Sphaerotilus montanus: one gene and its partner. The protein of the gene in region 2 interacts with the protein of the main gene of each other region in a pairwise test. Links are inferred from orthologs where the notes say so. Each region holds a gene or a part of one and is shown on either strand. Other genes may lie near its edges.

Region 1 (3,189 bases), 1.0 Mb from region 2 along the record:
TCTCGATCGACTGCTTCTGCGTGGCGGCGTCCCACTCGGCGTAGCGCGGGGCGAGCGGATCGACGGAGGTCAGGTCGAGCAGCGGCTGCGCCGGGCCGGCCGCGCCGGAGGCGGGCATGCCCGGCATCGCGGCGAATTCGGGCGCCGGGCCGAGCAGCGTGGGCGGCGCGTAGGAGACGCCGCGCTCGGCCTGCCAGTTCGACGCCACCAGCCCGCTGGCCGCCGCCAGCAGCAGCACGGCGAACAGCGCCACCACCGCCATCGACACCAGGCCGACGCGATCCCCCTGCAGCCGCTTCCAGGCCAGCGACCAGACGCCTTCGGAGCGCTGTGCGGAGCGTTCAAGGGAACGTGTCACGACGGTCATTTCAGCGTCACCCGGGGATCGACCGTCTTGTAGAGCAGGTCCGTGAGCAGGTTGATGACCATCGTGATCACCGCCAGGTAGATGGTCACCGCCTGGATGACCGGGTAGTCGCTGCGGTTCACCGCCATCCACACTTCACGCCCCAGACCCGGGATCGAGAAGAAGACCTCGATCAGGAAGGAGCCGATGAAGATGCCGGGCAACTGCATCGAGATGTTGGTCAGGATCGGGATCATGGCGTTGCGCAGCACGTGTTTCAGCAGCACGGTGCGCTCGCTCAGGCCCTTGGCGCGGGCGGTGCGCACGTAGTCGTGGCCGATCTCGTCGAGGAAGAAGCTGCGGTACAGGCGCATCTGCGGCGAGATGCCCACCATCACCGCCAGCAGCACCGGCAGCGGCGCGTAGGTGGTCAGGTTGGTCCAGACGCTGCCCGTCCAGCCCTGCACCGGGAACCAGCCGAGCTGGAAGGCGAACAGCCACTGCCCGACGATGACGTAGACGAGGAAGCTGATCGACAGCGCGACCGTCGTCACCACCATGATTGCCCGGTCGGTCAGCGAGCCGCGCACCGCCGCCACCGCCAGCGCGAACGGAATCGCCAGCAGCGCGTCGAGGACCAGGATCGGCGCCATCACCGTCAGCGTCGCCGGCAAGCGCGACGCGAACAGGCTGGCGACCGACTCGTTCGTCGCCCAGCTCTTGCCCCAGTCGAAGCGCAGGATCTGCTGCACGAAGATCCAGAGCTGTTCCCAGACGGGCTTGTTCAGGCCAAGCTGCTCGCGGATCTGGTCCACCTGGGCGGCGGAGGCGTTCAGGCCGGCGAGGATCTCGGCCGGATCGCCCCCGAAGGACTTGAACAGGAAGAACACCAGCAGTACGACACCGACCAGCGTCGGCACCATCTGCCAGAGGCGGCGGAGCAGGTAAGCACCCATCAGAGGCGGTCTCCATCGACGAACACGGCCAGCTCGCCCGCCTGCAGCGCCACCCAGTCCTCGTTGCAGGTCAGCGGCTCGGTGACCACCACGGCGACGCGGTCCTGCGGCGTCGTCAGGTCGGCGAAGTCCACGGTCAGGTCGGCGTCCTGCAGTTGCGCGGCGGCGAAGGGGTGGCGGCGCAGCACGTAGTGCAATTTGGTCGAGCAGTGGGCCCAGAGCGCCTCGCCCTGGCTGAGCAGGAAGTTGAAGGTGCCGTGGCGGGCGATGGTGGGCGCCAGCTCGGCCAGCGTCTGCGTCAGGTCCGGGATGCTGGGCATGCGGGCGTGGTTCTTGGCCAGCTCCTGCAGTAGCCAGCAGAAGGCGCGCTCGCTGTCGGTGTCGCCCACCGGATGAAAATTGGCGTGCAGCTTGGGCTGGAAATCGACCAGGTTGCCGTTGTGCGCGAAGACCCAGTAGCGGCCCCAGAGTTCGCGCATGAAGGGGTGCGTGTTCTCCAGCGCGACGCGGCCCTGGGTGGCCTTGCGGATGTGGGTGACGATGTGGCGGCTGCGGATCGGGTAGCGGCGCACCATCTCGGCCACGGGCGAAACGGTGGCGCTCTGGTGGTCGACGAAGAGCCGCACGCCCGGGCCCTCGAAGAAGGCGATGCCGAAGCCGTCCTTGTGCTCGGCGGCGCGGTGGGCGAAGCCGGTGAAGCTGAAGACCAGGTCGGTCGGGGTATTCGCGTTGAGGCCGAGCAGCTGACACATGGGCCGAGACATTACCATGCCGCCCAAGCCTTTCCAGCGCTTTCCAGTCTTGCAATCCCGGGAGTTCGATCAATGGATGCTTTCCTGACGCAGCTCGGCCGCCACCTGGCGGACCGCTGGCGTGCCCAGCGCCAGCCGCGCACGCTGCGTGCATTCCGCTGCCTCTGCAGCGCGCCGGTGTTCTTCCGCAACAGCGGCTGTCTGTCGTGCGGGCGTGCGCTCGGCTATGACCCGGCGCAGCGGCGGCTGCTGGCGCTGGATGTGCGCGGCGATGCGCTGATCGAGGCCCGGCCGGCGTCGTCGCTGCACCTGCGCAGCGCGCGGCAGTTCCACCGCTGCGCCAACGCCGTGTCCGCCGCCAACTGCAACTGGCTCGTGCCGGACGACGAGCGCAATGGCGCGGGCGAGCGGCCACTGTTCTGCGTGGCCTGCCGCCTGAACCGCGTCATCCCGGACCAGACCGTGGCCGAGAACCAGCGCGACTGGGCGCTGATCGAGCAGGCCAAGCGCCGGCTGGTGTCGCAGTTGCTGGCGCTGGGCCTGCCGGTGCAGTCACGGCTGGCCGGTGCGGGCGGCGAGGACACGCAGCGCGGGCTGGCCTTCGACTTCCTGCGCCCGCTCGATGGCCAGCCCGTGCTCACCGGCCACGCCAGCGGCATCGTCACGCTCAACGCCGACGAGGCCGACGACCCCACCCGCGAGCGCATCCGCGCCAGCCTGCGCGAGCCCTACCGCACGCTGCTGGGCCATTTCCGGCACGAGGTCGGCCACTATTACTGGGACCGTCTGGTGGCCACGACCGCCTGGCTGCCCGCCTTCCGCCAGACCTTCGGCGACGAGCGCGCCGACTACCGCGCCGCGCTGGAGCGCAACTACCGGCTCGGCCCGCCGCCGGACTGGGCCGACTGGCACGTCAGCGCCTACGCGAGCTGCCACCCCTGGGAGGACTGGGCCGAGACCTGGGCGCATTACCTGCACATGGTCGATGCGCTCGACACGGGCCTGAGCTTCGGGCTGGACGCGGACGATGTCGAGGTCGATGTGGAGCCCTTCGACGAGGCGGTGCTGGCGCAGCCGGATGCGGAATTCCTGCGGCTGGTGAATGCCTGGGTCGAGCTGACGGCGCTGCTCAACG
Region 2 (3,196 bases):
GGAGATGCAGCTGCTCAGGCGCATCCCGCCCGAGTTCCGGGTCGATGCGCACCACTGGCTGATCCTGCACGGGCGCTACGTCTGCCAGGCGCGCAAGCCGCGCTGCTGGGAATGCGCAGTGGCGGACTGCTGCGACTTCCAGCCGAAGACACCGGCGCCCTGAGGTAGCGGCGGGTCAGGCGTGCAGCGCGGCCCAGCCGAGCAGGCGCTTCTGGATCTGGCGCACGCCGTCGGTCAGGCACGCCGGGCCGGGCTGCAGGATCTCGCTCGACTTGATCTCGAACACCTGCCCGTTCACGACCGCCGGCACCGCCTCCCAGCCGGGGCGCGCCATCACCTGCTCCGGCCGGAACTTGCGCCCGCACCACGAACCGAGGACCACGTCCGGCGCGCGCCGCACCACCTCCAGCGGGTCGGCGACGATGCGGTTCTTGCCGAGCGACTGGCCCGCCAGCTCCGGGAAACACTCCTCACCGCCGGCCAGCACGCTCAGCTCGCTGACCCAGCCGATGCCGGTGATGATCGGGTCCATCCATTCCTCGAAGTAGACCCGCGGACGCCGCGGCAGCGTCCGGCCGATGGCGGCCACCTCGTCCAGCCCGGCCTGCAGTTCAGCCAGGAGCGCCGCCGTCTTGTCCTGTGCGCCAACCATGGCCCCGACCATCGCGACCATCTGCAGGATCTCGGCGACGCTGCGCTGGTTGAACACATGCACCGACACGCCAGCGCGGATGAGCTGGCTGGCGATGTCGGCCTGCAGGTCCGAGAAGCCGAGCACCAGGTCCGGCTCCAGGTCGAGGATCTTGTCGATTTTCGCGGTCAGGTAGGCCGACACCCGCGGCTTCTCCTGCCGGGCCCGCGGCGGGCGCACCGTGTAGCCGGAGATGCCAACGATGCGCTGCTCCTCGCCCAGCAGGTACAGCGTCTCGGTCGTCTCCTCGGTGAGACAGACGATGCGTTTCGGAAACAGGTCGGTGGCCATGGACGGGTATCGCCGGATCAGGCCGTCGTGCGCATGCCGAGCTTGCCCAGCAGCGCGCGGTCGCGCTCGGACTGCGGATTGCCGGTGGTCAGCAGCTTGTCGCCGTAGAAGATCGAGTTCGCGCCGGCCAGGAAACACAGCGCCTGGATCGCCTCGCCCATCTGCTCGCGGCCGGCGGACAGGCGCACACGCGCCGTCGGCATCGTGATGCGCGCCACCGCGATGGTGCGCACGAACTCGAACGGATCGAGCTTGTCGGCGTCGGCCAGCGGCGTGCCTTCGACCTTGACCAGCTCGTTGATCGGCACCGACTCCGGGTACGGCGTCAGGTTGGCGAGCTGCGCGACCAGCCCGGCGCGCTCGGCGCGGCTCTCGCCCATGCCGACGATGCCACCGCAGCAGACCGACATGCCGGCCTTGCGGACATGCTCCAGCGTGTCGAGGCGGTCCTGGTAGTCGCGGGTGGTGATGATGCGGCCGTAGGCTTCCGGGGCGGTGTCGAGGTTGTGGTTGTAGTAGTCGAGGCCGGCTTCTTTCAGCGACTGCGCCTGCGTCTCGGACAGCATCCCGAGCGTGCAGCAGGTCTCCATGCCGAGGTCTTTCACGCCAGCGACCAGTTCGGCCACCTTCTCGATGTCGCGGTCCTTCGGCGCGCGCCAGGCCGCGCCCATGCAGAAACGGGTCGCACCCTGCCCTTTGGCATCACGGGCAGCGGACAACACGGCGTCGATGTCGAGCATCTTGCTGGCCTCGACGCCGGTGTCGTAGTGGACGGACTGAGGGCAATAACCGCAGTCCTCCGGGCAGCCGCCGGTCTTGATCGACAGCAGCGTGGAGAGCTGCACCTCGTTGGCGTCGAAGTGCTGGCGGTGGACCTGCTGGGCCTGCCAGAGCAGGTCGTTGAAGGGCAGGTCGAACAGCGCCTCGATCTGCGCGACGCTCCAGCGGGCGTCGGCGGCCGGGGTGGCGGGCTTGGCGGGGCGGATCAGGGTGATCGGCTGGGCAGTGGCGAGGCTCATGCGGTGGGCTCCTGGGGGTTCTGGGAAGGTCGGGGAGACAGTGCGAGGATCGTGTCGGCGAGGCGCTCGACATCGGCCACGCTGTGCGCAGCGGACAGCGCGATGCGCAGCCGCGCGGTGCCGGCCGGCACGGTGGGCGGGCGGATGGCGGGCACCCACAGGCCGTGCTGGCGCAGGCCGTCCATCAGCGCCAGCGCCGTGGCGTTGTCGCCGACGATCAGGGGCTGGATCGGCGTGGGCGAATCGAGCAGGCGCCAGCCGGTGCCGGCCAGCCCGGCGTGCAGGCGCTGGCGCAGCACGCCGACCAGCTCGGCCAGCCGCGCACGGCGCCAGTCGTCGCGCTCGACGCAACGCAGGCTGGCCCGCAGCGCCTCGGCCAGCAGCGCGGGCGCGGCGGTGGCGAAGGTGTAGCTGCGCGTCTTCTGCAGCAGCCACTCGACCAGCGTGGCGTCACCGGCGACGAAGGCGCCCGCGACACCCAGCGCCTTGCCAAGCGTGGCCATGTAGAGCACGCGCCGCGACGCCGTCGCCCCGACCAGCCCGAACTGCGCCAGCGTGCCCCGCCCCTGCGGACCGAGCACGCCGAAGCCGTGGGCGTCGTCGATCAGCAGCAGCGCGTCGTGCTGCTCGCACAGATGGAGCAGGCGCGGCACGTCGGCCACGTCGCCGTCCATGCTGAAGACAGCGTCGCTCAGCACCAGCTTGCGCCGGGCGGTGCAGGCGGCGAGCTGCCGGCCGAGCTGGTCCAGGTCGGCGTGGGCGAAACGGTGGATCGTCGCCTTCGACAGCCGGGCGCCGTCGATCAGGCAGGCGTGGTTCAGCGCGTCGGAGAACAGCGCGTCGCCCTCGCCGACCAGCGCCGGGATGACCGAGGCGTTGGTGGCAAAGCCGGCGTAGAAGTACAGCGCCCGCGGCAGGCCGACGAAGCGCGCCAGTTCCTCTTCGAGCGCCGCGTTCGCCACGCTGTGGCCGCTGACCATTGGCGAAGCGCCGGAGCCGACGCCGTAGTGCCGAGCGCCCTCACAGGCGGCGGCGACCAGCGCCGGATCGCCCGCGAGGCCTAGGTAGTCGTTGCTGCAGAAGGCCAGCAGGCGCTCGCCATCGACGCTCAGGTAGCCGTCGCCGAGCGGGCGCACGACGCGGCGGCGGCGCAGCAGGTGGGCCGCGTCCAGCGCCTGCAGGTGGGCGGGCAGCT

Evidence for each region.
Region 1: the proteins of bioB (region 2) and BDD16_RS09860 interact in binary tests that used the Escherichia coli proteins (3 or more experiments, as listed by UniProt). The link is inferred for Sphaerotilus montanus from one-to-one orthologs.

The regions. Positions count from the first base shown.
Region 1 is NZ_JACCFH010000001.1:2,169,182-2,172,370, forward strand. Bases 179-3,167 are described here. They hold BDD16_RS09860 (class II glutamine amidotransferase), read right to left. Parts: upstream 2,055-3,167; coding sequence 1,302-2,054; downstream 179-1,301. Other genes in these bases: BDD16_RS09850 (ABC transporter permease), read right to left, coding at 179-367; BDD16_RS09855 (ABC transporter permease), read right to left, coding at 364-1,302; BDD16_RS09865 (zinc-binding metallopeptidase family protein), read left to right, coding at 2,127-3,167. Outside these bases: more of BDD16_RS09850, read right to left, coding at 1-178; more of BDD16_RS09865, read left to right, coding at 3,168-3,189.
Region 2 is NZ_JACCFH010000001.1:3,187,827-3,191,022, reverse strand. What follows is about bases 1-3,000. They hold bioB (biotin synthase BioB), read right to left. Parts: upstream 2,002-3,000; coding sequence 1,000-2,001; downstream 1-999. Other genes in these bases: bioF (8-amino-7-oxononanoate synthase), read right to left, coding at 1,998-3,000; BDD16_RS14610 (cobalamin-binding protein), read right to left, coding at 176-982; nth (endonuclease III), read left to right, coding at 1-163. In the rest of the region: more of bioF, read right to left, coding at 3,001-3,196. UniProt on the Escherichia coli protein: Catalyzes the conversion of dethiobiotin (DTB) to biotin by the insertion of a sulfur atom into dethiobiotin via a radical-based mechanism.